Linked DNA regions of Corallococcus caeni. The protein of the gene in region 1 interacts with the protein of each later gene in a pairwise test. Links are inferred from orthologs where the notes say so. Each region holds a gene or a part of one and is shown on either strand. Other genes may lie near its edges.

Region 1 (15,415 bases):
CGCGCAGCCCCAGCCGCGCGCCCAGGTCCACCACCGGCAAGAGCTGCCCCTGGTATTCCAGGTGCGTCCGGCGCTTGCCCACGCGCAGCATGTCCGGGCGCGCCAGCTGCGTGGACTCCACCGCCAGCATGGGCAGGCCCACGAACTGCTCCAGCGCGCGCACCATCAGCACCGGAGAGCTGCCCAGGTCCACCGGCAGGGTCAGCACGAAGCGCGTGCCCTGCCCGCGCGTGCTCGCCACCTCGATGCGGCCCTGGAGCGACTCCACCGTGGCGCGCACCGCGTCCAGGCCCACGCCGCGCCCGGAGGTGTCCGTCACGTCCGAGCGGGTGCTGAAGCCTTCGCTGAAGATGAGGTCGCGCACCTGGTTGTCGTTGAGCCGCGCCGCCTCCTCCGCGGTGAGCAGCCCGCGCTTCTCCGCGGCCTTGCGCACCTGGTGCAGGTCGATGCCGCGCCCGTCGTCGCTCGCCTCCAGGTACAGGAGGTTGCCCTGCTGCTCCACGCGCAGCGTGAGCGCGCCCTCGTGGTGCTTGCCGGCCTTCTCGCGCTCCGCGGGCATCTCCAGGCCGTGGTCCACGGCGTTGCGCAGGATGTGCACGAGCGCGCCCTGGAGCTTCTCCAAGAGGCGCCGGTCCAGCGACACCTCCGCGCCCACCACCGACAGCCGCGCCTCCTTGCCCAGCTGGCGCGACAGGTCGCGCACCATGCGCTGCAGCGGGTCCAGGATGGTGCGCGTGGGGCGCGTGGTGATGGCCTTGAGGCCGTCCTCCAGCGCGTCCACGACATCGCTCGTCTCCTCGCCGTCGGTGCGCAGCGAGCGGCCCGTCCCGGACAGGAGCGTGCGCGCCTCCGCGGTCTCCGCCAGCAGGCCCTGCTTCGCGAGCAGCGTGGACACCCGCTCCAGCTCGCGGCTCCGCTCCTCCACCCGCAGGCGCACCTCGCGCAGGCGCTCCACCTCGCGCATCAGCGACGTCACCTGGTTGGCGCTCACCCGCCACCCGGCGTCGGAGGACTCGCCCGAGGGCTCCGGCGCGGCGGGCGCTTCGCCCAGGACGTTGGCCGGGGCGCTGGCGGCCGCGGACGGCGCGCTGGCGGTATCGGACGGCACCTGCGCGAAGCCTCCGCCCGGCAGCGCGGCGGACTCCTCCGGCGGCGGCGCGGCGGCGACCAGCTGGGCCAGCGCGGCGGCGGGGTCCGGCAGGTGGTCCCCCCGGCCGTCCGCGTGCGCCTGGGCGCGCAGCATGAAGAGGTCCAGCCCGTGCAGCAGCACGTCCACCACCGGGCGCGGCATCTTCTGCGTGTGCGCCTTGAGCGGCGCCAGCGCGTCCTCCAGCTTGTGGGCGATGTCGCCCAGGTCCTGGAGGCCCAACGACGCGGCGCTGCCCTTCAGCGTGTGAAGGTGCCGGCCCAGCCGCGTGTAGATTTTCGCGAGCGCGTCGTTCTCCAGCCCCTCGCGCTCCAGCTCCAGCAGGTCCATGGTGACCTTCTGGATGACCTCCTGGGCCTCCACGGCGAAGCCCGCCACCAGGGGCTGCAGCATCGGATCAACGGGCATGTCGCACTCCCACGTCGGAGCGGAGGAACAGGCGCCGCGGGTCGATGAGGTGGATGAGCTGCCGGTCGTGGGTGAAGACCTCCACCACCGGCCCTTCCGCCCGGGCGCGCGCGGCCTCCACGGACGCGAGCGGCAGCGTCGTGGGGCGCGGGATGGCCTCGCAGTCGAGCGCGCACAGCTCGCCGTCGCCCCGGTCCACCACCAGCAGCACGGCCGGGTCCTGCCGCCACCCGTGGCCGCCCAAGAGCGACGCCAGGCTCAGCGCGGACAGCACCTGCCCCTGGAAGCGCAGCACGCCGATGACCGCGGGCGCCGACAGCGGCACCGGCGTCACCATGCGCAGGGGCAGCGCCGCGCGCAGCGACTCCAGCGGCAGCGCGTAGCGCTCCTCGCCCAGCGGGAACTCGGCGATCCAGTGGACCGCCTCCTCCACCGTCGACTCGCCCTGCTCGCGCAGGCGCGCGGCCCGGCGCGCGAGCAGCTCCCGCGTCTCATCCTCCAGGGCCTCGTCCACCATCCGCGGCGTCCCCTTCATTCCAGCGCCCCCAGATTCAGGTAGGCGTCAGCGGACGCCAGATAGAAGCGCGCGGGCAGCGCCTCCGGTCCATCCACCAGCGTGTCCGGTGGCAACTGCCCCGCCCGCGTGCGCAGTGCGCGCATCAGCGGAAAGGCCGCGTCCCGGGCGCCCGCGCGCTCGCGCAACAGCGCCAGCTCCAGCAGGCCCGGCAGGTAGTCCGGCGCCTGCTTCACGAGCAGCTCCAGCACCGCCGTCGCCCCGGCCACGTTGCCCTCTTCAATCCGCTCCAGCGCCTGCAGGTGCAGCCGCGCGGGCGAGGGCGGAGGGGACGGTGGCGGCGCGGGGAGGGCCGGCGGCGGCGCGGACAGCCGCCGGGGCGTGGGCGTCATGCGCGGCGTGGCCACGGGCTGCGCCACGGGCAGCTGCGCGAAGGTGCGCTCCTCCGGGCGGGGCTTGCGGAAGGCCTGCAGCTCCGGCGGCCCCTCGCGCGTGAGCCCCGGCGGCGCGCGGTCCACCTCCACCGTGCCGAGGAACAGCAGGCCCCCCGGCGCCAGGCTCCGCGCCAGGTGGACGATGGCCGCGTCGCGCGCGGACGGAGAGAAGTACGTGAGCACGTTGCGGCAGAGGATGAAGTCGAAGAGCCCGAAGCGCTCCGGCAGCGGCGCCAGCAGGTTCGCCGGAGCGAAGCGCGTCACCTTGCGCACCTCCGGGAGGATGGAGACCTGACGCCCGTTGAGCAGTTCGTACACGGGGTGCAGCGCGGGGGCGGACTCGCGCCGGGACCACGCGCCGTAGGTGCCGCGCCGCGCGGCCTCCAGGCTGGCCTCGTGCAGGTCCGTGCCCACCACCTCCACGGGCATCCCCGGGGGCGCGCACGCCAGCAGGCACGCGGCCAGCGAATAGGCCTCCTCGCCGGTGGCGCAGCCCGCGCTCCAGCCGCGCAGGTGCATGGCGCCGTGGCGCAGCGCGGACGGGATGCCCTCCTGCGTGATGTAGCGGAAGTGCTCCGGCTGGCGGAAGAAGTACGTCTCCCCCACCAGGACCGCGCGCACCAGCGTGTAGGCCAGGGGAGAGCCCAGCTGCTGCAGCTCGCTCAGGACCTCCGTGGGCACGCGTCCCCGGGCCAGCTCCGCGCGCAGCACGCGCTCCACCGCATCCTGTGCGATGGCGTCGTCGCGGAAGCCGGTGGTGTCCGCCACCACTTCCCGGGCACGGGCCAGAAGCCTCGGGTCGAGCCCCGCACTCATGCGCTCCGCTCTTCCTCCACCGGCGCGAGCAGCGCGGGCAGGTCGCGCAAGAGGCCGCGCGAGATGAAGACCTTCGGATCCAGGATGGGCAGCGCGCGGCCGCCGGTGCGCAGCATGCCCACGAGCCCTTCCTGCAGCAGGCCGTGCTCGGCGCCGCCCACCTTCTCGCGCCGGTCGATGTCGCCCGCCTGGAACTCCTCCGGGTCCTTCACCGTGTCCACGGTGAGCGCCAGCTGCACGCCCTCCGCTTCAATGACCACCAGCATCCGCTCCGCGATGGCCACCCGGTGCTCCACGCCCAGCCGCAGCGCCACGTCCAGCACGCACACCGCCTGGCCGCGCAGCTCCACGTATTCGCGCAGGTACGCGGGGCCGGTGGGCAGGGGCCGCGTCAGGGGCTGGAGCAGGACCTCCTTCACGGAGTCCAGCGGCACGGCGAACTCGCGCTCGCCCACGTTGAGCCGCAGCACCAGCATGGCGCCGGAGCGCGAGCGGCGCCGCGCGTTCTCCAGCGCCTCGCCCACGCGCGCCAGCAGCTCGTCCGCGCGGAAGGGCTTGGGCAGGAACGCCTCCGCGCCAAAGCCCAGGCACGCCTCCGCGCGCTGCTTCTCCGAGGAGATGATGATGACCGGGATGTCCGCCGTGCCCGGGTCCGCCTTCATCCGCTGGAGCACCTCGTCCCCGTCCATCTCCGGCATGGACAGGTCCAACAGCACCGCCGCCGGATGCAGCCGCCCCACCTTGTCCAGCGCCTCACGGCCGTTGCTGGCCGTGTGGATGGTGTAGTGACCGGAGAGGATGGCCCGCTCCAGCGCCAGGATGGCGTCGCTGTCATCCACCAGCAGCAGCGTCGGCAGGCTCACGGTGCTCAGCCCCCGTTCAGGAACTGGCGGACCGTCTTGGTCAGCTCGTCGTGGGACACCGGCTTCTGGATGAAGGCGTTGGCCCCGGCCTCCGAGCCGCGCTGGCGCAGGTCGTTGCCCTTCTCCGCCGTCAGCAGGATGACCGGCACCTTCTTCACCTGCGCCTGCGCGCTCGCGCGGACCTCCTTCACGAAGGTGATGCCATCCATCACCGGCATGTTGATGTCCGCGATCACCACGCTCACCGGCACCAGCCGCAAGAGCTGCAGCGCGCGCTGCGCGTCCTCCGCCTCGACGATGCTGACCTTGAGGTTCATCAGGTAGATCTTGAGGATGTTGCGGACGGTCGGACTGTCGTCCACCAGCAAGACGTTGGTGCTCACTGTGCCACGGCTCCTCGCACAGGCTCCGCGGGGTGCGGAGATGTCCTGCGCTGCATGAGTGATCCTACCGTGAGCGCTCCGACGGGCGAAAGCGGGGGGCTTCCGTCCGCCGGGAAGCCTGGCAGGCGAATGTCTGGGTTTTCCGACAAGGTTGGGTGGCGTCAGCCGTCCTTGGGCGTGGGGTTCGCGGGGACCCCTTCTGCCGGTGTCTCCACCGTCTCCACTGGGGGTGCGCCCACCGCGTGGTAGCCACCGTCCACGTGAATCATCTCGCCCGTGGTGGACGACAGCCAATCGGACAGGAGTACACAGGCCGTCTTCGCCACGTGGTCGTGGCTGTCCTTGTCGCTCCAGCCCAGCGGGGCCTGCTTGCCCCAGTACTGCGCCAGGGCCTTGAAGCCGGGGATGCCCTTGGCCGCGACGGTGGCCAGCGGGCCCGCCGCGAGCGCGTTCACGCGGATGCCCTTGGGCCCCAGGTCGCGCGCCAGGTAGCGCACGGTGGCCTCCATGGCCGCCTTGCACACGCCCATCCAGTCATAGATGGGCCACGCCTGCCGGTTGTCGAAGTCCAGCGCCACGATGGAGCCGCCCGGGGGCATCAGCGGCGCGCACGCCGTCGCCAGCTCCTTCACGGAGAAGGCGGAGACGCGGAACGCGGTCTGCACGCTCTCCCACGGGGTGTTGAGGAAGTTGCCGCCCAGCGCGTCCTCGGGCGCGTACGCGATGGCGTGCAGCACGCCGTCCACGCGGCCCCACTTCTGGCGCAGCGCCTCCGTCAGCGCCGGGAAGTGCGCCGGGTTCGTCACGTCCAGCTCCAGCACCTCCGTGCCGGGCTTGAGCCGCTTCGCGCTGCGCTCCGTGAGGGACTTGGCCCGGCCAAAGCCGGTGAGGATGACCTCGGCGCCCTGCGCGATCGCGTGCTCCGCGACGCCAAAGGCCAACGACTGCGGGGTGAGCACGCCGGTGATGAGCAGCTTCTTGCCCTGGAGGAGCATGTCGGTACGTTCTCGGTTAGGGAGGGAAGAGGGGGCGTGTGCTTACCACTCCTGAACGTGGGTGGGAGGCCCCGCCCCTCCTTATCCCTCCGGCCTCGGATGTACGTCCGTTCAGCATGCCAGGGAGGCTGGCGCCTCCTTTGAGCCCCTTCCAGCCAGGGGAATCCGGCCTTCGGTGAAGCTCCGCTCACTTGGAGCATGACTCCAGCTGCTCTCTTGAGCGAAGACAGGCAGCCGGGCATGACGCGGTTCAACAAACTGAGGCGAAAACCCCCCAACGCGGCGCCCATCCAGTAAAAGACCCCCGCCATGGCGAATTTCCAGGACAGCTTCCTCTCTGGTGCCAACATCGACTTCATCGAGGGGCTCTATGCCCGCTTCCTCGATGACCCCGGCAGCGTGGACGCGAGCTGGCGTGAGGTGTTCGAGCGCAACAACGGCACGGGCCGCCCCATCTTCAACGCGAAGCAGCTGGAGGCTCCCGCCCCGGCCGCCGCGGAAGGCAAGGGCAAGGGCAAGGCGAACGGTGTCGCCGTTCAGGCCCCGGCCGCCGCCGCGGCACCGCAGGCCCCGGCGGCTCCGGCGCAGGACATCGGGCTGCAGTCGAAGGTGGACCAGGCCATCACCGCCTTCCGGCTGCGCGGCCACCTGCGCGCGAAGCTGGATCCGCTGGACCGTCCGCGCCCGCAGCTGGGGCACGTGGCGGACGTGGCGCTGATGGACGAGAACCACTTCGCCGCGAAGGAGCTGGAGCAGGCGGTGGAGTGCAACAACGTCTTCCCGCAGCAGCGCGTGCGCCTGGCGGACCTGGTCACCCGGCTGCGCCGCACGTACTCCGGCCACATCGGCGTGGAGTTCATGCAGATGCTCGACAGCGAGCGCCGCCGCTGGCTCATGCAGCGCATGGAGCACAGCGACAACCGCACGCCGTTCTCCGTGGAGGACCAGCGCCACATCCTCACGAAGCTGTCGTACGCGGAGGGCTTCGAGAACTTCCTGCACACGAAGTACGTGGGCGCCAAGCGCTTCAGCCTGGACGGCGGCGAGGCCCTCATCCCCATGCTGGACGCGCTGCTGGAAGTAGGCAGCGCCATGGGCCTGAAGGAGCTGGTCATCGGCATGGCCCACCGCGGCCGGCTCAACGTGCTGACCAACATCCTGGGCAAGAAGCCGGATCAGATCTTCAGCGAGTTCGACGGCCCCAAGGACCCCAAGGCGTACCTGGGCCGCGGCGACGTGAAGTACCACATGGGCTTCTCGTCGGACCACACCACCCGGGCCGGCAAGAACGTGCACCTGTCGCTGGCCTTCAACCCCAGCCACCTGGAGTGCGTGGGCCCCGTGGTGGAGGGCCGCGTGCGCGCCAAGCAGGACCGCGGCGGGGACGCGGAGCGCACCGGCGTGGTGCCGCTGCTCATCCACGGCGACGCGGCCTTCATCGGCCAGGGCATCACGTCGGAGACGCTCAACTTCTCCGGCCTCAAGGGCTACACGACGGGCGGCACGGTCCACATCGTCATCAACAACCAGGTGGGCTTCACCACCGACCCGTCGGACTCGCGCTCCAGCATCTACGCCACCGCCATCGCGCAGATGCTGGACATCCCGGTGTTCCACGTGAACGGGGATGACCCGGAGGCGTGCGTCCACGTGGCGCGCCTGGCGGCGGAGTACCGCCAGACGTTCAAGAGCGACGTGGTCATCGACTTCATCTGCTACCGCCGCTACGGCCACAACGAAGGCGACGACCCGTCCTTCACCCAGCCGGCGATGTACGACCTCATCCGCAAGCACCCGCCGGTGCGCGCGCTGTACGCGAAGGCGCTGGCGGAAGCCGGCCGCATCAGCGCGGAGGAGTCGGACAGCATCAAGCAGCGCTGCTTCCAGGACTTCGACGCGGCGCTCACCCGCGCCCGCCAGGAGAGCCAGTTCAAGGAGCCCAACGCGCTGGAAGGCCTGTGGAAGCCCTACAAGGGCGGCCTCCTGAAGAACGCGCCCCAGGTGTCCACGGCGGTGGCCAAGGCCACGCTGCGCGACGCGCTCCAGAAGCTGGCCACCGCGCCGGCGGGCTTCAACGTGCACCGCGACGTGGAGCGCACGGTCCTCAAGAAGCGCCAGGGCATGCTGGAGAGCGAGGAGCTCCAGTGGAGCGAGGGCGAGTCGCTGGCGTACGCGACGCTCCTGTCGGAGGGCTACACCATCCGCCTGTCCGGCCAGGACAGCGAGCGCGGCACCTTCAGCCACCGCCACGCGGTGCTGCACGACACGCAGACGGGCGAGGAGTACGTGCCCCTGCGTCAGTTCCCCACCGGCAAGGCGACGTTCAACGTCTGGAACAGCCCGCTGTCGGAGATGGGCGTGCTGGGCTTCGACTACGGCTACAGCCTGGACGTGCCGGACGGCCTCACCCTGTGGGAGGCCCAGTTCGGTGACTTCGCCAACGGCGCGCAGATCATCATCGACCAGTTCATCGCCGCGGCGGAGAGCAAGTGGCGCCGGCTGTCCGGCATCACGCTGCTCCTGCCGCACGGCTACGAGGGCCAGGGCCCGGAGCACTCCAGCGCGCGCCTGGAGCGCTTCCTGGACCTGTGCGCCGAGGACAACCTCCAGGTCTGCTACCCCACCACGCCCGCGCAGATCTTCCACCTCTTGCGCCGCCAGGTGCTGCGCCCGGTGCGCAAGCCGCTGGTCATCATGTCGCCCAAGAGCCTGCTGCGCCGTCCGGAGGCCATCAGCCGCATGGACGACCTGGCCACGGGCGCGTTCCAGGAAGTGATTCCGGACGCGAAGGCGGACGCCGCGAAGGTGAAGCGGCTGCTCTTGTGCAGCGGCAAGGTGTACTACGACCTGGCCAAGGCCCGGGACGAGCGCAAGGACGACTCTATCGCCATCGTGCGGGTGGAGCAGCTCTACCCGTTCCCGCAGGACGAGCTGGCGAACCTGGTGGCGAAGCTGCCGTCGCTCCAGGAGCTGTACTGGGTGCAGGAGGAGCCGCGCAACGCGGGCGGGTGGCACTTCATGTTCCCGCGCCTGCACGACCTCCTGTCGCACCGTTCGCAGCAGCAGACGGTGAAGCTGGGCTACATCGGGCGCGCCGAGGCCGCCAGCCCCGCCACCGGTTTCACGAAGACGCACGACTACGAGCAGCAGCTCATCATCGAAGAAGCCATCCTCCGAGGACCCCAGAATGGCCGTTGAACTGAAAGTCCCCCCGCTCGGCGAATCCATCACCGAGGCCGTCGTCGGCAAGTGGAACAAGAAGCAGGGTGAGTCTGTCTCCGCGGACGAGCCGCTCGTCGTGCTGGAGACCGACAAGGTCACCATCGACGTGCCCTCCCCCGCCGCCGGCAGCATCGCGTCCATCGCCTTCAAGGAGGGCGACAAGGTCCGCGTGGGCGACGTGCTGGGCACCATCGAGGCCGGTGCTGGCGCCGCTGCCGCTTCGCCGGCCGCTGCCGCCGCCACGCCCGCGCCCGCCCAGGCCGCGGCGCCGGTGACGTCCGCCGCCGCCCAGGCCCAGAGCGACGCGCGCATCACCCCCACCGCCAAGAAGATGGCGGAGGAGAACCGGGTGGACGTGGGCCAGCTGAAGGGCTCCGGCACCGGTGGCCGCATCATGAAGGAGGACGTGCAGGGTCAGCTGAACCGCCCGGCCGCCACCCCTTCCGCGCCCCCGGCCCCCGCCGCGCCGTCCGGCCCGCGCCCCAACGCCGCTCGCGAGGAGCGCGTGCGCATGACGCCGCTGCGCAAGCGCGTCGCGGAGCGCCTGCTCCAGGCCCAGTCCAACGCCGCCCTGCTCACCACCTTCAACGAGGTGGACATGGGCGAGGTGATGGCGCTTCGCAAGAAGTACAACGACAAGTTCCAGGCGAAGCACGGGGTGAAGCTCGGGTTCATGAGCTTCTTCATCCGCGCGTCCGTGGAGGCCCTCAAGGCGTTCCCGCAGATCAACGCGGAGATCGACGGCGAGGACGTCATCTTCAAGCACTACTACGACATCGGCGTGGCCGTGAGCGGCAGCCGCGGTCTGGTGGTGCCGGTGGTGCGTGACGCGGACAAGCTGTCGCTCGCGGAGCTGGAGAAGACGGTCGGTGACTACGGCGGCCGTGCGCGCAACGACAAGCTGACGATGTCGGACCTCACGGGCGGCACGTTCACCATCACCAACGGCGGCATCTTCGGCTCCATGCTGTCCACGCCCATCCTGAACCCGCCGCAGACGGGCATCCTGGGCATGCACAACATCGTGGAGCGCCCCGTGGCCCGCGACGGCCAGGTGGTCATCCGGCCCATCATGTACATCGCCCTCACGTACGATCACCGCTTGGTGGACGGCCGCGAAGCGGTGCAGTTCCTGGTGCGCGTGAAGGAGTGCATCGAGGACCCCGAGCGCCTGCTGCTCGACATCTGACCTACTCCGCCGCACATGACTGTGCGGGGGTGGAAGACGGGCATTCCCGGTGGGCCGGCTGGACTTCCAGTCGGCCCTTTCACTACAAATAGCTCTGTCTCCCCGGTCGTCGGGCAGAACGGGCGGCCTTCCCCACGGCTGCTCTGCAAACGCAAGGAAGCGCAATGGCAACTGGTACCGTGAAGTGGTTCAACGACGCGAAGGGCTTCGGCTTCATCACCCAGGACGGCGGCGGCGAGGACGTGTTCTGCCACCACACCGCCATCAACATGGATGGGTTCCGCACCCTGGCCGAGGGCCAGAAGGTGGAGTTCGAAGTCACCAAGGGCCCGAAGGGTCTGCAGGCGCAGAACGTCCGCGCGGCGTGAAGTGACGCGTCTCAGCCATTCCTCACGGACTGGTTGAAGCAACAGAGGCCCGGCCCCCGAAAAGGGAACCGGGCCTCTGCCTTTTCAAAGGCGGGTGTGCCGCCCTACTTCTTCAGGTTCTGCTCGAAGTGGGCGATGACGCGCTCGTACTGGCGCTCGGTGATGAGCGGGTCCGGCACCATGTGCGTGAGGCCGGACAGGGGCAGCAGCTGGTGCGGCTTGCCCGCGCGGAACAGCGCGTCCGACAGCTTCAGCGTGTGGAAGAAGTAGACGTTGTCGTCCGCGGTGCCGTGGATGAGCAGCAGCGCGCCGATGGGGCTGTCCTTCTTCGCGTACGTCAGCAGGCTGCTGACCTCGTAGGCCTGGGGCGACTCCTCGGGCAGGCCCAGGTAGCGCTCGGTGTAGTGGGTGTCGTAGTCGCGCCAGTCCACCACCGGGGCGCCGGACACCGCGGCCTTGAAGAAGTCCGGGCGCTTCAGCGCGGCCAGCGCGGCCATGTACCCGCCGAAGCTCCAGCCGGTGATGCCCACGCGGCTGAGGTCCATCTCCGGCACTTCCTTGGCCAGCGCCTGCACCGCTTCAATCTGATCATCCAGGGTGACGGTGGCGAAGTCGTTCTTCACCGCGCGGTTCCACTCGGAGGTGCGCAGCGGCGTGCCGCGCCCGTCCACCTTCACCACCAGGAAGCCGTGGTCCGCGAACCACTGGCTGAGCAGGTGCGCGGCCATGGACTGGTGCACCACGGTGACGGTGGGGCCCGCGTAGACCTCCACGATGACGGGCAGCTTCTGGCCGGGCTTGAAGTCGCGCGGCTTCACCAGCGACGTCCAGAACTTCTTCGGGCCCACCTGGCGGATCTCGAAGTTCGGCGTGAAGGACGGCTCCTGCGCGACCTCCGGCAGCTCGCCCAGCTTCGAGCCGTCGCCCTTGAGGACCACGGTGCGGGGCATGGCCTTGGGGCCCTGCGTGTTGAGGACGATGAGGCCGCCGTTCTTGGAGACGAGCCCGCCCTCCACGGCCGGACCCGTGGTGCCGGTGGCCACCTTCTCCGGAGCACCGCCGGCCTTCACGCGCCACAGGTGGCTCTCCGTGGGGTTCGGGTCGCCGGTGAAGAACAGCGTCTTGTCCGCCTGGACGAAGCGCGCGAGGTTGCGGAAGCCCGCGTCCGGCTTCACGACGGAGCGGTCCAGCTCACCGCTCGCCTTGCGCAGCTCCACCTCCGGGCCGCCGTTGCGCTCGGTGTACCAGAGGAAGCCGGAGCCATCCTCCAGCCACAGCGGGAAGTCCTGGGCCAGCTCCACCCAGGCGTTGTCCTTCTCCGTGAGGAGGACGCGCGTCTTGCCCGTGGCGGGGTCCACCGCGAGCACCTGCTCCTCCGTCTGGAGCCGGTTCTGCACCACGATTGTCAGCGGCCCGCCCTTGTCCCACTTCACCGTGGCCAGGTACGGGTACTTCTGCGCGTCCCACTGCGCCCACACCGTCTTGCCGCCGGTGACGGGGGTGACGCCCAGGCGCACCTTCGCGTTCGCCTTGCCGGGACGGGGGTACGGGAAGATCTCCCCGCCCTTCTCCGGGTGCATCACGTCCACGATGGTGAGCTTCTCCACGTCGGCCGTGTCGGACTCCGTGTAGGCGATGGACTTCGAGTCCGGGCTCCACCAGTAGCCGGAGAAGCGGCTCATCTCCTCCTGCGCCACGAACTCCGCCAGGCCGTGCGTCTTCTGCGCGGTGCCGCCCTGCGTGACGCGCTTCTCCTGGTTGGCGGCCAGGTCCACCCGGTACACGTCGTGCTCGCGCACGTACGCCACCTGCTTGCCGTCCGGGGACAGGCGCGGGTCGATGACGCCGGGGCCCGTCTTCACCTCCGTGGACTTCCCCGTCGCGCGGTCCACCACGTAGAGGCGCCCGGAGAGGGGCACCAGCAGCTGGGTGCCGTCCTCGGAGAGGTTGTAGGAGGTGAAGCCCCGGGCGCTCACGCGCATGCGCTCGCGGCGGGCCTTCTCTTCCGGAGACAGCGTCTCCTCCGCGCCCTTGAGGAGGGCCTCGGGGGTGAGCAGCTCACGCGCCTGGCCGTTGGCCACGTCGAACGCGTAGAGCATCTGCACGTTGGACGTGGGGGAGGTGCGCAGGAAGAGGACGGACTTCTCGTCCGGGGTGATGCGCGTGCCCACGGGGCGGCCGCTCTGGAAGCGGCGCGTCTCGGCGTACTGACGCAGGAAGGTGTCCGGCTGCTTTTGCGAAGGGGCCATGGCGGAGGGTTTGCGCTCCTGGGCGATGGAGGGGGCGCTGCTCATGAGGAGAAGCGCGGCGGCGGTAAGGACCTGACGCATGCGTAGCTGAATCCCCGCGCGGGGCGGGGCTCCTTTCGCGGGAAGGTGCGGGCAAGCCTACACTCCGGCCGCCGCGCGGCCCCCTCAACGTCCAGCCCTGGAGAGGATTCCCACCGGAAGCGGACGAAGCCCCCGGGGCACCCGAGGCCTCCCGCTACTTCAGGTTCTGCTGGAAGTGGGCGATGACGCGCTCGTACTGACGCTGCGTGACGAGGGGGTCCGCCACCATGTGCGTGAAGCCGGACAGGGGCAGCAGCTGGTGCGGCTTGCCCGCGCGGAACAGCGCGTCCGACAGCTTCAGCGTGTGGAAGAAGTAGACGTTGTCGTCCGCGGTGCCGTGGATGAGCAGCAGCGCGCCGATGGGCCCCTCCTTCTTCGCGTACGTCAGCAGGCTGCTGACCTCGTAGGCCTGGGGGTTCTCCTCCGGCAGGCCCAGGCACCGTTCGGTCGCGTGCGTGTCGTAGTCGCGCCAGTCCGTCACTGGCGCTCCCGCGACGCCGGCCTTGAAGAAGTCCGGGCGCTTCATCACGGCCAGCGCGGCCATGTAGCCGCCGAAGCTCCAGCCGGTGATGCCCACGCGGTTCAGGTCCATCTCCGGCACCTCCTTCGCCAGGGCCTGCACCGCTTCAATCTGATCATCCAGCGTGACGGTGGCGAAGTCGTGCTTCACGGCGCGGTTCCACTCGGCGGTGCGCAGCGGCGTGCCGCGGCCGTCCACCTTCACCACCAGGAAGCCTTGATCCGCCATCCACTGGTCGAGCAGGTGCATGGCCATGGACTGGTGCACCACGGTGACGATGGGTCCGCCGTAGATGTCCACGATGACAGGCAGCTTCTGGCCGGGCTTGAAGTCGCGCGGCTTCACGAGCGAGGTCCAGAACTTCCTCGGGCCCACCTGGCGCACCTCGAAGTTCGGCGTGAACGACGGCTCCTGGGCAATCTCCGGCAGCTCGCCCAGCTTCGTGCCGTCACCCTTGAGCACCACGGTGCGCAGCATGCTCCTGGGGCCCTGGGTGTTGAGGACGACGAGGCCTCCGCTCTTGGAGACGCTGCCACCTTCCACGGCGGGGCCGGGGGTGCCGGTGGCCACCTTCTCCGGATTGCCACTGGGCTTCACGCGCCACAGGTGGCTCTCCGTGGGGTTCGGATCCCCGATGAAGTACAGCGTCTGGTCCTTCTCCACGTAGCGCGAGAGGGCCCGGAAGCCGGCGCCCGGCTTCACCACGGAGTGGTCCAGGTCGCCGTTGGCCTTGCGCAGCTCCACCTCCGAAGCGCCGTTGCGGTCGGTGTACCAGAGGAAGCCGGAGCCATCCTCCAGCCACAGCGGGAAGTCCTGGTGCAGGTCGATCCACGCCGCGTCCTTCTCCGTGAGCAGCACGCGCGTCTTGCCCGTCGCCGGATCCACCGCGAGCAGCTGCTCCTCCGTCTGGAGCCGGTTCTGCACGAGCAACGTCAGCGGCCCGCCCTGGTCCCACTTCACCGTGGCCAGGTACGGGTACTTCTGTGCGTCCCACTGCGCCCACACCGTCTTGCCGCCCGTGACGGGCGTGATGCCCAGGCGCACCTTCGCGTTCGCCTTGCCCGCGCGCGGAAAGGGGAAGGACGCACCGGGCTGCTCCGGGTGCATCACGTCCACGACGGTGAGCTTCTCCACTCCGGAGGTGTCGGACTCCGCGTTGGCAATGAACTTCGCGTCCGGGCTCCACCAGTAGCCGGAGAAGCGGCCCATCTCCTCCTGCGCGACGAACTCCGCCAGGCCGTGCGTCTTGTCCGCCGTGCCGCCCTGCGTGACGCGCTTCTCCTGGTTGGCCGTGAGGTCCACCCGGTAGACGTCATGCTCACGCACGTACGCCACCTGCTTGCCGTCCGGGGACAGGCGCGGGTCGATGACGCCCGGGCCCGTCTTCACCTCCGTGGACTTCCCCGTTGAGTGGTCCACGACGTAGAGGCGGCCGGAGAGGGACACCAGGAGGCGCTTGCCGTCCTCGGACAGGCTGTAGGACGTGAAGCCCCGGGCGCTCACGCGCATGCGTTCCCGGCGGGCCTTCTCTTCCGGAGACAGCGTCTCCTCCGCGCCCTTGAGGAGGGCCTCGGGGGTGAGCAATTCGCGCGTCTGACCGCTGGCCACGTCGAAGGCGTAGAGCATGCGCACGTTGGACGTGGGGGAGGTGCGCAGGAAGAGGACGGACTTCTCGTCCGGGGTGATGCGCGCGCCGACCGGGCGCCCGTTCATGAAGCGTCCTGTCTCGGCGTACTGGCGGAGGAAGGACGAGGACTCCTGGGCCAGGACCGGCATCCCCAGGAGGAGCAGCGCGACGGTGACGAATGGACGCATGCGTGATTGAACCCCGCGGGGCGGGGCTCCTTTCGCGGCAAGATGGGTCACGTCTCCAACGCCGGAGTCTGGAGGGGATTTCGTCCCGCATGAATTCGAAAGATGACGACGCCCTGCGCCACCTGCGCCTCGCGGGCGTGGTGCGGCTGGGGCTGGGCGGTGGCCGTGGCCCGAAGGATGCCTACGTGTTCGACCCGCACCGGCTCGCGCTGCCCGCGTGGGCCTGTGCCCTGGGCGACGCAGGGCCCCCTGCCCTGCTCGTCACGCTGGACCGGCACCTGGATATCGTCGTGCCCGAGCGCCCCGCCGACATGCCGGACCGCTCCGCCGGCCTGCGCGCGCTGGACGAGCACGCGCGGTGGCGCCTGGACGTGCGCAACTACGACCACATCATCGCGGCGATGGAGGCGA
Region 2 (15,391 bases), on another replicon or contig:
GCAGCTCCTGGAGCATCTTCTGGCCCTGCGCGCGGTTGCCCTTCCCCACGAAGATGGCGTCCGTCAGCATCGCCCGCGCGAAGAGCGGCAGCTTCTGCCGCTGCTCGAACAGCTCGTTGTAGTACGACGGCCGCGGCGCCCCCATGCGCGCCAACGTGTAGAGCGCGAAGGCCCGCGTCTCCGGCCCCACCGCGCTGCAGCCGTAGGCGCACTGCGAGCACACGCCCGCGGCCACCTTGTCCGCCAGGAACTTCTTCGCCTTGTCGAGCACGCCCGCGTTCACCGCGTAGCCCACCTCCTTGGCCCGGGCGAGCGCCAGCGTCGCGTACGCGGAGGCATACGGCGACGAGCAGTCGCTGGAGGCCCAGAAGCGGAAGCCACCGTCGTGGTTCTGGAGCGCTTCGATCCTGCGCACCGTCGCCGCCACCACCGTGTCCGGATCCAGCGTGCCCTGCGTCTTCAGCGCGTCATCGCTGAGGAAGCTCCGGACGAACGCCTGCTTCTGCTCGTCCGAGCCGCCGGTCCACGCCACGCCGAACTTGCCCGACAGCTCGCGCAGCGCGACGAACGGCACCAGCCGCGACGACATCTGCTCCAGGCAGCCGTAGGGATAGTCCACGAGCTGGTTCATCGACTCGTCGAACCCGCCCATCACCGTGGAGGACATCGTCACCGTGAGGCCGCCCATGCCCGGACGCACGCCGCCCGGCGGCTGGAGCCCCTCCACGCGCTCGCTCGTCGTGTCGCCGTAGACCGCCACGGCCTCCATGCCCACGGGCAGCTGCACGGGGATCTTCTGCTCCACCGCGTCCGTCTCCCCGCCGCCCGCGACGGCGAAGCGCAGCACCGCGGTGCCTGGCTGCTCGGCCACGAAGGTGAAGCGCACCTCGCGGGCCTTGCCGTCCAGCTGCACCGTCTTCTCCATGGGGCCCTCCACGCGCACGCCGGTGAGCTGCGCGGTGACTTTGGCCTCCTTGATGGCCGGGTTCGTGGTGTGGATGACCACGCCCGCCTCCGCCTTGTCGCCCACGCGCACCAGCCGGGGCAGCGCCGGCAGCGCCAGCAGCGGCTTGGCCACCTGCACCTTGCTCTCCCCCACGCCGAAGCGGTCCGCGTCCGTCACGGCCACGGCCATGATGCGGAAGGTGGTCAGGTTGTCCGGCAGCGTGAACTCCACCTTCGCCTGGCCCTGGTCGTCCGTCTCCACCGACTGGAAGACCGCCGTCGTCTTGAAGTTGGACCGGATGCCGGAGCCCGTCGTGTCGGAGCCGCCGGAGCCGCCCGGCCGCGAGCCCTTCTCGCCGTACAGCTTGCGCAGCACCAGGTGGATGAGCGGCTCGCCGATGCGCACCGACAGGCCGCGCTCCTGGAACATCGCGTCCAGCGGATCCGGGGCCTTGTAGCCCGTCAGCCGCAGCACGCCTTCATCCACGGCCCAGAGCGTCACCTCCGCCTTCGCGCCCTTGCCCGCCGAGTCCTTCACCGCGACGTCCACCGTCACCTTGTCGCGCGGGCGCTTCTCCGGCGCGTCCGGCGTCAGCGCCACCGACAGGCGCTTGGCCTTCTTCTCCACGCGCAGCTGCGTGTAGCCCACGCGGACGGCGGGGCGGCCCGGGTCGTCACCGGACTCGATGCCCTTGGCCGCCTCCACGCGGCCGCGCACCAGCACCACGCCCACGTAGACGTTGGGGATGGCGCCCTCGCCCAGCGGGATGTCCAGCGCGGTGGCGCTGCCCTTGAGCTTCACGCGGCGCACGCTGAGCACGCCCTCGCGCTCCACCGTGACGAGCGCATCCGCCTGCGGGTACGGGCTCTTCACCAGCACCTTCGCGGTGTCCCCCACGTCGTACAGCTGCTTGTCCGCCACCAGGTCGATGCGGTCCGTGTCGTTGCGCTGCCAGGACACCCAGCCGGAGCCGGTGACGTAGAGCGAGTCGCGCGTCGTCGCCTTGCGGCCCTTCGCGTCCGTGGCCACCGCCTCCATCACGTACAGGCCGGGCTCCGCGGGGGTGAACCTGCACGCCTGCGGCGTCGCCGCGCTCTTCACCGAGCACTTCGCCGCCTCCGTCTCCACGGGCTCCGTGACGGTGAACCACTGGCCGCCGTCGCCCTTCTTGCGGATGGACTTCCAGTCGCGGCGCTTGACGTTCACGTCCACCGCGACGCCGTCCTGGCGCTTGCCCTCCGGGGAGACGGCGATGACCTCCAGGCCCACCTCCTTGCCCGCCTCCGCGAAGCCGGTGGAGAGCAGGCGCAGGCCCGCGTAGACGTCCGCGGGGTGCACGATGATGAGGTTGCGGTTGGCGACGCGCTGGCGGTTGACGTCCTCCACCTCCGCCTCCAGCGTGTACTCCCACGTCTTGCCGCCGGGCGCGTCCGCCGTGCCCAGCGCCAGCGCCAGCTGCCCCTGCGCGTCCGTGCGGCCGTCACCGGAGCCGAACGATTCAGTGCTGGTCTCCGGGTGCTCGTCGTCCCACCACCAGGTGTTCACGCCGAAGGTGAAGGCCTCGTTGCCCGGGGGCGCGAAGAAGGAGCTGGCGCGCTGCACGTTCCAGCGCACCTGCGCGTCGCCCATGGCGCCGCCGAACAGGTAGCGCGCGTCCACGCGGGCGGTGAGCGGATCGCCGGCCGCGGCGTCCCTCTTGGGCACCGCCACGTCCACGCGGAACTGCGGCGCGCGGTACTCCTCCACGCGGAAGGTGCCGCCGTAGCTCAGCGACTCGCCGCCGACCTTCAGCTTCGCGGCCACGTCGTAGTAGCCGAGCGGCAGGTCCTTGCCCAGCTTGAGGTCCGCGCGGAAGGTGCCGTACTTCGTGACGGCGGCCTCCGTCTGGAAGACCTTCTCCCCGCGCGAGCTGGTCACCGTGATCTGCGCCTTCGTGTTCGCGGGCGGCGACTTGAGCACGCCCAGGCGGCGGTAGCGCGCCACGCCCTTGAGCATCACGTCGTCACCGGGGCGGTAGATGCCGCGGTCGGCGAATACGAAGCCCAGGCTGTCCGGGACGCGGCCCTCCCACGCGCTCTGCAATGAGAACGCGCCGGGCGACATGCCGCCCTCCCACGTGGACAGCGTCACGCCGATGTCCGCGTCCTTCACCGCGGACACCATGGCCCAGGGCGTGCTCCAGGAGGACTCGTCCTTGGGCTTGAGCAGCTCCGACAGGCCCGGCACCTTCGCCAGGCCATTGGCGTCCGTCGTGCCCGTCCAGTGCTCCGTGCCCGCCTTGTCCCAGAGCGTCAGCTGCGCGTCCGGCACCGGGGCGCCCGTCGCCAGCGACGTCACCCAGACCACGCCGGAGGCAGCGCCCAGCTTCGCGTGCACGGCCAGGTCCGTCACCTGCCCGATGACGCGGTGCGGGTAGCGCTCCTTGAGCGTCGGCGCCGTGAGCCGCGCGAGGAACAGGCCCGTCTTCGCGCCGTTGAACGCCTGGCGCAGGTCCAGCGGCGACGTGCGCTCCACGTTGCGCGCGGCCTTCGTGTCCACCGTCGTCCGGAAGGGCTCCGTGGACGGCCACTCGTTGGTGTCGATGAGCTGCGCGAGCTGCGCGGGGGACAGCGACCACACCTCCGCCTGGATCTCCGGGACGTTGGTCGTCACCAGCGGGATGGAGCCGTCACCGGACGCCTCCACCAGCGCCTCGCGCGAGCCCGAGTCGAAGGCCGGATCCACGTCCGCCAGCGTCACCTCGCCCTGGAAGGCGGGGCCCGTCTGCCCGAAGAGGTCCTTGTAGCCCGCGGCGACCTTGATCTTGTACGTGGTGCCGGGGCGGTAGCGGCCGGGCAGCGACACGTAGGGGTTCTTCAGCTCCGCGCCCGCCCACGGCCGCTGCGTCTGCACGCGCTCCCAGTCGATCTCCGCCTTGGGCTCCAGCGTCACCTTGCCCTTGAGCGATTCGGCGTCCAGCTCGTTGGACGTGAAGAGGATGAGCGGGCCGTAGGAGCACTTCTCCTCGCCCCAGGTGAAGACGCACGCGCCCGCGGACTCCATCTTGAGCGCGCCGTAGGTGGCGTACGCGTAGCGCACCGCCTCCCCCATGGGCAGCGGGCCGTCCGTGCCCGTCAGCTCGCCGTCCACCACCAGGGTGAACTGCGTGCCCGCGGGCAGCTTCCGCGCGGGCTTCAGCTCGTACTTCACGCGGCGGTCCTGCGACTTGCGCTCCGGGCCGCTGCCCACCTGCGTCTCCTTCAGCTCCGCGTACGGCGTCGCCTTCACCAGCGTGAGCGGCACGGGCGCGCCGGTCGCGGGCTCCAGGCGCGCGTGCTGCGCCAGGTCCTTCACCGCCTGGTTGAAGGTCAGCGTGAAGACCTGCTCCGGCTCCAGCCAGCGGTACTCCGCCTCCGGTTGCGCGGTCTGGATGGCGGGGCGCGGCGTCTCGAACTGGAAGGTGTACGGCTCCGCCAGCGCGGTGCCGTCCATGGCCTTGAGGCCCGCGGGCACCGTCACCGTGTACTGCGTCCCCAGCTTCACGGGGGAGCCCGGCACGAACTCCACGCTCGCGGAGCCCAGCCAGCGCCACTCCCCTTCCAGCGCGGGGGAGATGCTCGCGGGCGCCGCCAGGCCGCGCTCCGCGGCGACGGAGCCCAGGGCGATCATCGGCTTGGTGAAGGTGATGGTCGGCCGGACGTTGCCGTAGGCCTGGCCCTGGGGCCGCACGGCCGCGATGGTGAGCGGGCCCTGCTCCGCGGCGTCCTGGGCGTCGATCTTCAGCGCGGGAGGCTCGGGCAGCGGCTCGACGGCGAGGCCAGGGGACTTCGAGGACGGAGTCGGCGCGGTGCCGGTCTCCGACGGGCCGCCCTTCGCGTCCTTGTCGCCCCGCGAACACGCGGTCGCGACGACGAGGCAGAGGGCCAGCAGGGAGAGTCTGCGCATGGTGGGGCTCACGGAGTTCCAGGGCGGGCACACGTGGCTGTCCCCCCTGAAAAATGACGCGAGCACCGTACCATGGGGCCCCCCGCCCCGCCTTCACTCCCGAGTCATCCCGGCAGCCGCGGATCCGCGCCTCGGATTCCGAGCGACTGAGAGTCCCGGCCCGTGACGCGGGGGTAACGCGGCCGGACATCCAGCACCGGAGGGCCGTCCGCGAGCACGGACGTGGGCGCGAAGGCCCGGGCGACGGACACGACACAGCCACCCAGCAGCTTGCGCCAGTGGGACTTGGGACGACGGGCGGGTGACGCCATGGATGCCTCCGGCCGGATGGGGGAGACACCAAGGTGGAAGGGGGACCGCGCACCGGCCATCGCACCGGTGCGCGAGCGCCCTTCCTTCAACGGACAGTGGCGGGGCTCTACCCGCGCGGAAGCAGCAGGCTCCCGGCGGCGAGTCCCAGCAGGAAGGCCACGGCGACGAGCAGCATCACCCAGCGCACGGCGACGCCCGTCGCGCGCGGGGCCTGCGGGCCCACGGTGGCGCGGGTGGGCGCGGATTCGTCCGGCACGAGGATGCGGACCTGGATGGCGGCGGTGCGCAGCACCTCGTCCACGTCGGTGAGGAACTTCTCGTACTCCTCCGGCGCGAGCTCCAGGGGGCTGCCGTGCTGGAACTCGTAGCGCCGGGCCACGGCCTCGTGGTTGCGCAGCGAGGCCTGTCCCCTGGCCACGTCCACCCAGCCCGCGACGAGCGCGGGGGCCACGCCCTTGCGGTCCACGAGCGAGATGGCCTGCCGGGCCTGCTTGCCGCCCGCGGTGCTGGGGCCTTCGGGCTCGTCCACGCGCAGGATGCGGTGCGGGGAGCGGCCGTAGATCTTGTGCTGGAGCTCGGTCTTGAGGCGCTCCGCGAGCAGCGCGGAGTGGGTGGCGAACATCGTGCGCAGCTCGGGCGTCTGCGCGGCCTGGCTCGCAGCCTGCGCGGAAGGCAGGGGCGCGAAGATCATCGGCTCCGGCCGGCTGGCCTTCGGCGGACTGTCGGCGCGTGCCGCGCGAGGCGGCTCGGGGGAGCTTCCGTCCAACTCGGCGCCACGGCCCGCGCGGATGAGCTCCGGCAGCTCGATGGACTCATCCTGCGCGCCTGTGCGGCCCAGGCGGGCCATCTCCGGAAGGCCCTGCCCTTCTTCACGGCCGCCGCCGCGCGCGGAGCCACCGCTCCGGGGAGGGCGGACGATCTCCGGCAGGCCCTGGCCTTCTTCACGAGCACCACTCCGACCCGGACGGATGATCTCCGGAAGCCCCTGGCCTTCTTCACGCGCGCCACCACGGCCCGCGCGCGCGTTCTCTGGAGGCCCCTGACCGTCGTCCCGCGTGCCGCCTCGACCTGGACGAATGATCTCTGGAAGGTCCTGCCCCTCTTCGCGAGTCACCGCACGACCGGGCCGCGCGATCTCCGGAAGGCCCTGCCCTTCCTCGCGTGCACCGCCACGCGAGGGGCGAAAGGCGGTTTGCGGCGCGGCGAAGCCCTCGTCGTCATCCTCGCCACGAACGTCCCAGCCTTCGCGCGCGTTGGGCGGAGGCGGGGGCGTGAGGCCGTCCACGCGGGTCTCCTCGACGAGGTCCTCGTCGGGAACGGGCGGCGGCGTCATCCGCGTCTCGAGGCCCGTGAGCTCCGCGGCGCGAATGGCCGCGCCCGTGGTGGGCGCGACGCGGGTCTGGTTGCCCCAGGACTTCCGGCCCGCACCGCTCGCGGACGCGCGGGCCGCCTCCGCGGCGGCCCGCTGCGTGGAGGCCGGCACCTGGGTCTGCTCGGTGCGGACCTCCTCCGTCTCGTCCAGGTCGTCGTCGAGCGGTGCGACCCGGGTCTCGTCGATCCGCTCCGGCGCGTCGTTCCTGCGGTGCCCCTTGGCCATGTGCGCGACCTCTCGCGTCAGACCATAGCGCTTCGTCCCGCCGCCGGGGATGGGGCGTGCGCGGTCAGTACCGCGGCCAGTCCGGGCAGACAGTTTCGATGGCGCCCCCCAGCCACGACGCATACGCCGCGTCGTCCGCGACGGTGTACGCCTTCCCGTACGTCCGCTCGAAGTACTCCGCCCAGTGCGGCTGGGAACCATCCAGGTCCGTGAAGCCGTACTCGCGCGCCAGCGTCCACGACGCGACCACGCGCCCCGCCCTGCGGTGGACGTGCGGATCCGCCGCCAATGCCGCCACCGCGCGGCCCACGTACGACGGCGTCTCCGACGCGATGAAGTCCGGCACGGTCTTCACCGCGTCGCGCCAGTTCGCCTCCTTCACCCCGAAGCCATCCAGCATCTCCTCCGAGCGCAGGAACCCCGGCGTCACCGCCAGCGCCGTGACGTTCGTGCGGCGCAGGTCCCGCGACATCGCGAAGGCCAGCCGGATGACCGCCATCTTCGTCACGTCATACGCGACGCCGCCCCGGTACCCGAACGAGTCCCCATCCGTCACCTCCACGATGAGCCCCCGGTCGCGCTCCAGCATCAACGGCACCGCGTAGCGGCTGGTGCAGAGGTGCGTGTACACGGCGCGGTCGAACATGAGCCGCGCCTTCGCGGGTGACTGCTTCCAGAAGGCCAGCCCCAGCTCGTGCAGCGTCTCCCCGCCCCAGATGTCGTTGACCAGCACGTCCAGCTTCCCGGCCTCCGCGCGGATGCGCTGGCAGAGCGCCTCCACCTCCTCCTCCACGGTGTGGTCCACCCGCACCGCGATGCCCTTCCCGCCCAGCGCCGTCACCTGCTCCGCCGTCTCCTCGATCGTCTCCGGCCGCGAGTCCCCGCTCGCCAGCCGGCCCCGCACGCTGCGCCCGGTGCAGTACACCGTGGCCCCCGCGGCCCCCAGCATCGTCGCGATTCCCCGGCCCGCGCCCCGCGTCGCTCCCGCGACCAGGGCCACCTGTCCCTCAAGTGGCTTCATGTCAGTGCTCCCCTTTCACGCGCCACCTTGCACGCCCAATCCTGACAACCCCTGTCATGATTCCCGGTCCAGGCTGCACCTCACCCCAAGCCCGGAGGGCCCATGCGCGCGGATCGCCTCGTCCACCTCTTGATGCGCCTCCAGGTCCGCCCGCGCAGCACGGTGGGCGAGCTGGCGCGCGAGCTCCAGGTCTCCAGCCGGACCGTGCACCGCGACCTCGACGCCCTCTCGACGGCGGGCGTCCCCGTGTACGCGACGCGAGGCGCGGCGGGCGGCGTGGCGCTGATGGAGGGCTGGCGCACGCAGCTCACCGGCCTCACGCGTCCGGAGCTCCAGGCCCTGGCCACGCTGGGAGCCCCCGGAGCCCTGGAGGACCTGGGCCTGTCCACGCCGCTGCGCACGGGCCTGGTGAAGCTGGCCGCGGCCCTCCCCGCCCTCCAGCAACCCGCGCTGGAGCACGCGCGCCAGCGGCTCCACGTGGACGCCTCCGGCTGGTTCACCGGCCGCGAGCCGCTGCCGCACCTGGGCAAGCTGCGCGACGCCGCCTGGCAGGACCGCCGCGTGTCGCTGAGCTACCAGGACTTCGACGGCGCCCGCTCCCGCCGGACGGTGGACCCCTACGGGCTCGTCATCAAGGCGGACCGCTGGTACCTCGTCGCCGGGACGAACAAGGGCCCCCGCGTCTTCCGGGGCGGGCGCATTGGCGACGTGCGGCTCTCCCCCCAGGGCTTCACCCGCCCCCACGGCTTCGACCTGCCCGCGTTCTGGAAGGACTGGTGCGCGAAGTTCGCCGTGGAGCGCCCCCGCTACGACGTCACCCTCGCCTGCACGCAGGAAGGCGAAGCGGCGCTGCGGAGGCTGCGTCCCCCGGCCGACGGTGAGCGCATCGACAAGGCGCCCGCGGCACGCGGTGGGAAGCGGAAGGTGACGCTGGACTTCGAGCGGGAGTCCATCGCGGTCTCCCAGCTGTGCGAAATCGGGGCGGGCGTGGAGGTGCTCGCCCCGGAACCGCTGCGCCAACGGCTGGCCGCGCTGGCGGCCTCACTCGTGGCGCTCTACGGCGGACCCGGCCGGAAGAAGGGGCCGGGCCGCCGCGCCCGCTAGAAGTGCAGCGGGTGACCCAGCGTGGCCTCGGCGCCCTCGTGCATGATCTCGGAGAGCGTCGGGTGCGCGTGGATGGTGTGGGCCAGCTCCTCGGTGGTGATCTCCAGCTTCATCGCGACGCAGGCCTCGGCGAGCAGCTCCGTGGCGTGCGGCCCGATGATGTGGATGCCCAGCACCTCGTCGTACTTCCGGTCGGAGACGATCTTGATCATGCCGATCGACTCGTTGGAGATGGCCGACTTCGTGACGGCGCCGAAGGGGGCGATGCCCACCTTCACGTCGTAGCCGCGCTCCTTGGCCTTCTTCTCCGTGAGGCCCACGGACGCCACCTCGGGGTAGCAGTACGTGGCCGACGGGGTCAGGTCGTAGTTGATGGGCGCGGGGTTCTTCCCGGCGATGTGCTCCACCACCATCACGCACTCGGCGCTGGCCATGTGCGCCAGCATCGGCGTGGGGATGACGTCGCCGATGGCGTAGACGTTGGGCTCGCTGGTGCGGCACAGCGTGTCGACCTTGATGAAGCCGCGGTCGGTCTGGATGGACGTCTTGTTGAGGCCCACCTCCTCGGTGACGGGCGCGCGGCCCACCGCCGACAGGAGGATCTCCGCCTCCAGCGTCTTCGTCTCCTCGCCCACCTTCATGGTGACGCGCACGCCGTCCGCCGTGTGCTCCACCTTCTGCACCGCGGAGCCCGTGTGCACGTCGATGCCGCGGCGGCGGAAGATCTTGTCCAGCTCCTTGGAGACGTCCGCGTCCTCGATGGGGAGCAGCGCGGGCATGTACTCCACGATGGCCGTCTTGCTGCCCACGTGGTTGAACACGGAGGCGAACTCGCAGCCCACCGCGCCCGCGCCCAGGACGATGATGCTCTTGGGGATGCGGTCGATGGTCAGGATGGAGTCACTGTTCATCACCCGCTTGTGGTCCACCTGCACGTTCGGCAGGGACTTGGGCACGGAGCCCGTGGCGATGATGATGTTCTTCGTCTCCAGGGTCTGCTTGGAGCCGTCCTCCGCCGTGACCTCCACCTTGCCCTTGCCGGAGATGCGGCCGTGGCCCTTCACCACGGTGATCTTGTTCTTCTTCATCAGGAAGTCGATGCCGTTGGCACCCTTGGTGACGACCTTGTCCTTGTGCTTCTGGGCGTTGGCCCAGTTCACGGTGGGGTTCGCCACGTCGATGCCGAAGTCGGACGACTCCTTGATGTGGTGGAAGAGCGACGCCGTCCACAGGAGCGACTTGGTGGGGATGCACCCGCGGTGCAGACACGTCCCGCCCAGGCGCTTGTCCTTTTCGATGATGGCCGTCTTCAGCCCGAGCTGGGCCGCGCGGATGGCGCCCACATAGCCGCCAGGACCCGAGCCGATGATCACCACGTCGAAAGTCTCAGCCACACACGCCTCCGGTCATTTTTGCGGATGGAACTCGCGGGCGCTGATAACCCCCGGTCCCGGTTGGAATCAAGGAGTTTGCTCGTGCGTCGCTTCCCGCTCCACACGCTTCTCTTGATGCTAGTAGCGCTGCTGGCGTTCGCCCGCCTCTATTACGTGTCGCATCAAACCCCGCCCGCTCCGGCCCCCGGGCAGCCACCGGCCGCGACGCCGGTGAGGCTCACCCCGCCCGACCTGGGCCCCGCCGCGTGCCGGAGCCTGGACGCCGTCCTCGGGGACCTGCTCGCGTCCGACGGAGGCACCTCTGCGGATGCAGGGACCGCCTGGAGCGATGCGCGCCGGCAGCTCGGCGACTGTCCCACCCCTCCCGCCGCCGCCTGCGCGAGGGGCCCTGCCCTGGCCTCCCGCGCGCCCCTCACCGCGAAGGACGGCCTGCCCCGCGAGCTGCTCGCCACCCTCTGTGAGCGCTGTGCGCCGGACGACAATCCCTGCGGCCAGGCCGTGACGCACGCGTTGCAGGAGGCCGCGAACCGGGGGAACCCTGCCCTGCAGGAGGCGCAGTGGAGCCTGGAGCACGCGGGGCCCGCCCTGGGCGCGACCTGCCAGGAGCTCGTGCGCCAGGCCGTGGGGCCCGCGGCCCTGACGGGAGCGACCGTGGAGCCGCCGCTCCTGGCGCTGCTGGAGACGCTGGCTCCCACCTGTGTGAAGACGGGGCAGCTGCCCGCCCCGCTCCTGAACGCGGCGGCGGTGCAGCAGGGCTCGCGAGCACCCCAGCTGGCGACGCTGCACACGCAGGGCGCGGTGGAGACGAAGCCCATCGAACCGGATCACCCGACGGGGCCGGGAGACGCGTTCCGCGCGTTCGACCGGGACGAGCTGTCGGGGGTGAAGCTGCCCCTGGCGAGCAGCGGCACGGGCTCGGGCTCGGACGGCACGCTGCGGCTCGAGTACGCGCCGGTGCTGAAGTACGCGGTGTCCTTCCAGGTGCTCGCCACGGGGCCGGGCTCGCTGCGGGCGCACGTCCGCGCGCCGGAGGGCGTGGGGCGCGCTGGGCCGGGAGGCACGGGGTACTTCGTGGACCCCACCGTCTGCCGCTTCCGCGGCACGGGCAGGTGGGAGATCTGCAAGCCCGCGGTCCCCCTGCTCGACGTGGACGCGCTGAGCGTCCTTCCGGAGCGGCCGGGAGTGGAGCTGAAGGAGCTGGAGATCATCGGCGCCCGGTAGCGCGGGCGCCATCACGCACGCGGCGTCGGAGGGCCTCCGACGTCGCCCGCGTGGGTCTCAGGCGATGAGGCCGCGGTCGCGCGCCTGGCGGAAGATGGACGTCGCGTCCTTCTTCAGGGCGGTGGAGACGTCCTTGACGATGGCGTCCGCCGACTTCGCGACCGACAGGTAGTTGTCGAACGTGCGCGTGAGGATGAGCACGCCCGAGATGATGACGCGCTGGAGGTTGTGCTGCAGGTCCGTGCCCTCGTACACGAGCCAGGACTGCTCACAGTAGCGGCGGCCCTCGGCCACCATCTGGTTCAGGTGCGCGCGCTCGGTCGCATCGGGAACCTTCGCCTTGGGGCTGATGGACGCGATGTACAGCACGTTCTGTCCCAGCCGCTGCGTCGCCTCCTCCATCTGCGCCATGATGGCCTGGACGTCATCCTTCGTCGGCGGGTTGTGCCAGCGCGAGAAGAGGACGCGGTCGATGAGTTCGGATTGGTACGTGGCAGACACGAAGCCTCCGGGATGCGAACGCTGATGACGACGGGGCCGCTTCGTCGGGCACGGCCCGTGTCGCAGACCGGAATCTGTACCAGGATCACAGAAGCACTTGAAGAGTAGCGGACACACGCCTGCACCTTTGGGGTGCCTGTGTGCCAGCCACGCTGTGAGGATGCAGTGCAGTTGGACAACTCCGCCTGGGTCGCAACCGACACGCCGGGGAATCCTGGGATTTCAGGGCACCTTCGGACGTGCGCGCGCGGCGAGGACGGCCTTCACGTCGTCCAGCGTCAGGCCCAGGGGTCGGACCGCGACGAGCACGTGGTAGAGCACGTCGGCGGCCTCCTCGGCGGCCCGGTGCTTGTCCGCGTCCGCGCAGGCGGTGACGAGCTCCGCGGCCTCCTCGCCCAGCTTCTTCAGGCGCAGGTTCCGGTCCTCCAGCAGGCGCCGCGTGTAGCTGGGCTTCGCGCCCTCCGGCAGGGGGCCCGTCGCGCGGGCGGCGAGCGTCGCGTCCAGGTGCGCGAGCGTGTCCCAGCGGCCTTCACCGAAGCAGGTCTCCTCGCCGGTGTGGCACGCGGGGCCGGCCTTCCGCACGCGCGCGAGCACCGCGTCACCGTCGCAATCCGCGGTGAGGGAGACGACCTGCTGGGTGTTCCCGCTGGTGGCGCCCTTGTGCCAGAGGCCGCGCGTGCGGGAGCGGTAGTGCATCTCGCCCGTGGCGAGCGTGCGCTCCAGCGCCTCGCGGTCGGCGTGCGCCACCATCAGGACGTCGCCGGTGCTCGCGTCCTGCGTCACCACCGTCACCAGCCCCTGGCCCTTGTCGAAGTTCAACGTGGAGAGGTCCAGCGTCATGGCCGCACTCCCTTGCCCAGCACCTCGCGCACCTGCTTCGCCAGCGCCGCGTTGGTGGCGATGCCGTCACCGCCGAACGCCGTGCGCGTACCCTTCCAGTCGGTGAACACGCCGCCCGCCTCCTCGATGATGGGTTGCAGCGCCGCCGCGTCCCAGGGGGACAGGGCCTCGTCCACCATGGCCTCCGCGCGGCCGGTGGCGACGAGGAGGTAGCCGTAGCAGTCCCCCCACGTGCGGGAGAGGGACGCCTGCCGGGACAGCTCCCGCCACGCCTGGCCCTTCGCGGGGTTCTGGAGGAAGCGCTCGTCGGTGATGAGCACCACGGATTGCGCCAGCGAGTCCTGCTCCGACACGCGCGCCGCGGAGCCGTTCCAGAAGCAACCCAGGCCCGGAGACGCGACGAGCAGCTCGTTCACGGCCGGGAAGTAGGCCGCGCCCGCGAGGATGTTCTCCCCTTCCGCCACCGCGACCAGCGTGCCCCACAGCGGCACGCCCCGGATGAACGTCTTCGTGCCGTCGATGGGATCCAATATCCAGCGGCGCTTCGCGCCCGGCCGCGACTCGCCGAACTCCTCGCCCAGGATGCCGTCCTCGGGGAAGTGCGCCTCCAGCCACTCGCGGGCGGTCCACTCGGCGGTGCGATCCGCCACGGTCACGGGCGTTCCATCGCTCTTGGTGTCCACGGCGATGCCGCGCCGGAAGAAGTCCAGCGCCACGTCACCGGCCTTGCGCGCCACGTCGGCGGCGGCCTCCATCAAATCTCTCGGGTCCGCGTTCATGTCGTGCTCCGGATGGAGATGCCGTTGTCCTTCAGCAGGGCCTTCAAGGCGCCCACGGTGGTGAGGCCATCGTGGAGGATGCCGGCCACCAGCGCCGCATCCGCCGCGCCAATCGTCAGCGCGTCTCGCACGTGCTCCGCGCGGCCCGCGCCGCCGGAGGCGATGACGGGCACGTCCACGGCCTCCGCCACCGCGCGCGTCAGGTCCAGGTCATAGCCCGTGCGCGCGCCGTCCCGGTCGATGCTGGTGAGCAGCACCTCGCCCGCGCCGCGCCGGACGCACTCCTTCGCCCAGGCCACCGCGTCCAGGTCGGTGGGGCGGCGGCCTCCGTGCGTGTAGACGCGGTAGCGGTCGCCCTCCCGCTTCGCGTCGATGCTGGCCACGACGCACTGGGCGCCGAAGCGCTCCGCGCAGCCGGTGAGCAGTTCGGGCGTGGCCACGGCCGCGGAGTTGATGCTCACCTTGTCCGCGCCGGCCCGCAGCGCGCGCCCCACGTCCTCCACGGTCCGCACGCCGCCGCCCACCGTGAGCGGGATGAAGAGGCGCTCCGCGGTGCGCTGGACCAGGTCCCACAGCGTCTGCCGCTCCTCGGCGCTCGCGGAGATGTCCAGGAACGTCACCTCGTCCGCGCCGGCCTCCTCATAGCGCCGCGCCAGCTCCACCGGGTCGCCCACGTCGCGCAGGCCCTCGAACTGGATGCCCTTCACCACGCGGCCGCCCTTCACGTCCAGGCAGACGATGATCCGTCGGCGGAGCATCACTTCACCTCCAGGGAGACGCTGCCCTTCATGCTGAAGACGACGCCGGAGTCCACCATCGCGTCGCGCAGCGCGAGCCCCAGCGCCTTGAAGGCCGCCTCGGTGAGGTGGTGGCTGTCCTTCCCGCGCAGCACGCGCAGGTGGAGCGTGATGCGCGAGTGTTCGCAGAAGGAGCGCATCCAGTGCTCGTACAGCCGGTTCTTCAGCGGGCCCCGGTAGTAGAAGCGCCCGCCCGCGTCCAGGCACGCCTGCACCAGCGCGTCGTCCATGGGCAGGGTGCGCTCGCCGTAGCGCGCCGCCGTGGCGGGGATGACGCGCTGGACGGCGGTGCCCAGGGTGATGGCCACGTCCTCCATCAGGTGGTGGCGCAGGTCGCCGCGCGCGCGCAGGGTCAGGTCCAGCCCCGCGTAGCGCGCGAAGGTGGCGAGCATGTGGTCGAAGAACTTGAGGCCCGTGTCCACCCGGGCCACGCCCGTGCCGCGCGCCAGCTCCACCGTGACCTGCGTCTCCTTCGTTTCCCGGACGACCGTCGTGACCGTGCTCATTCCGTGAACTCCCGCGCGACCGCGCGCGCATCCAGCCGTCCTGTGTAAAGCGCCATGCCCACCACAGCCCCGTGCGCGCCCACCTTCGCCAGCGCGCGCAGGTCCTCCAACGTCGTCACGCCGCCGGAGGCAAGGATCCGGTGCCGGCTCGAACGGGCCACCTCCTCCATCAGCGGCAGGTCCACGCCGCCCAGCTGCCCCTCCTTGTGCACCGCCGTGACGAGCAACCCGCCCAGCGGCAGGGGCTCCAGCGCGGACAGCACGTCGCGGATGTCGCGCGCGCTGCCGGCCGTCCAGCCGCGCGTCACGACCTCGCGGCCCTTCACGTCCGCGGCGACCACCACGCGGCCCGGGAAGCGCTCCGAGACCTCGGTGAGCCAGGCGAGATCCTCGATGGCGCGGGTCCCCACGACGACCGAGGACGCCCCGCCCGCGAGCACCGCCTCCAC

Evidence for each region.
Region 2: the proteins of odhB (region 1) and lpdA interact in binary tests that used the Escherichia coli proteins (3 or more experiments, as listed by UniProt). The link is inferred for Corallococcus caeni from one-to-one orthologs.

The regions. Positions count from the first base shown.
Region 1 is NZ_BTTW01000001.1:1,928,394-1,943,808, forward strand. Bases 7,860-10,859 are described here. They hold odhB (2-oxoglutarate dehydrogenase complex dihydrolipoyllysine-residue succinyltransferase), read left to right. Parts: upstream 7,860-8,747; coding sequence 8,748-9,971; downstream 9,972-10,859. Other genes in these bases: AABA78_RS07715 (2-oxoglutarate dehydrogenase E1 component), read left to right, coding at 7,860-8,758; AABA78_RS07725 (cold-shock protein), read left to right, coding at 10,136-10,339; AABA78_RS07730 (S9 family peptidase), read right to left, coding at 10,444-10,859. Outside these bases: AABA78_RS07685 (hybrid sensor histidine kinase/response regulator), read right to left, coding at 1-1,555; AABA78_RS07690 (chemotaxis protein CheW), read right to left, coding at 1,545-2,090; AABA78_RS07695 (CheR family methyltransferase), read right to left, coding at 2,087-3,319; AABA78_RS07700 (response regulator), read right to left, coding at 3,316-4,182; AABA78_RS07705 (response regulator), read right to left, coding at 4,188-4,565; enoyl-ACP reductase FabI, read right to left, coding at 4,727-5,560; more of AABA78_RS07715, read left to right, coding at 5,870-7,859; more of AABA78_RS07730, read right to left, coding at 10,860-12,669; AABA78_RS07735 (S9 family peptidase), read right to left, coding at 12,824-15,004; AABA78_RS07740 (hypothetical protein), read left to right, coding at 15,094-15,415. UniProt on the Escherichia coli protein: E2 component of the 2-oxoglutarate dehydrogenase (OGDH) complex which catalyzes the second step in the conversion of 2-oxoglutarate to succinyl-CoA and CO(2).
Region 2 is NZ_BTTW01000003.1:21,550-36,940, reverse strand. The notes cover bases 8,100-11,075. They hold lpdA (dihydrolipoyl dehydrogenase), read right to left. Parts: upstream 10,299-11,075; coding sequence 8,901-10,298; downstream 8,100-8,900. Other genes in these bases: AABA78_RS14415 (hypothetical protein), read left to right, coding at 10,413-11,075; AABA78_RS14425 (helix-turn-helix transcriptional regulator), read left to right, coding at 8,100-8,904. Also shown: AABA78_RS14445 (alpha-2-macroglobulin family protein), read right to left, coding at 1-4,870; AABA78_RS14440 (hypothetical protein), read right to left, coding at 4,975-5,181; AABA78_RS14435 (hypothetical protein), read right to left, coding at 5,289-6,779; AABA78_RS14430 (SDR family oxidoreductase), read right to left, coding at 6,844-7,800; more of AABA78_RS14425, read left to right, coding at 7,903-8,099; more of AABA78_RS14415, read left to right, coding at 11,076-11,519; AABA78_RS14410 (DofB protein), read right to left, coding at 11,577-12,020; bifunctional phosphoribosyl-AMP cyclohydrolase/phosphoribosyl-ATP diphosphatase HisIE, read right to left, coding at 12,243-12,860; hisN (histidinol-phosphatase), read right to left, coding at 12,857-13,639; imidazole glycerol phosphate synthase subunit HisF, read right to left, coding at 13,636-14,397; AABA78_RS14390 (imidazoleglycerol-phosphate dehydratase), read right to left, coding at 14,397-14,942; AABA78_RS14385 (1-(5-phosphoribosyl)-5-[(5-phosphoribosylamino)methylideneamino]imidazole-4-carboxamide isomerase), read right to left, coding at 14,939-15,391. UniProt on the Escherichia coli protein: Lipoamide dehydrogenase is a component of the glycine cleavage system as well as of the alpha-ketoacid dehydrogenase complexes.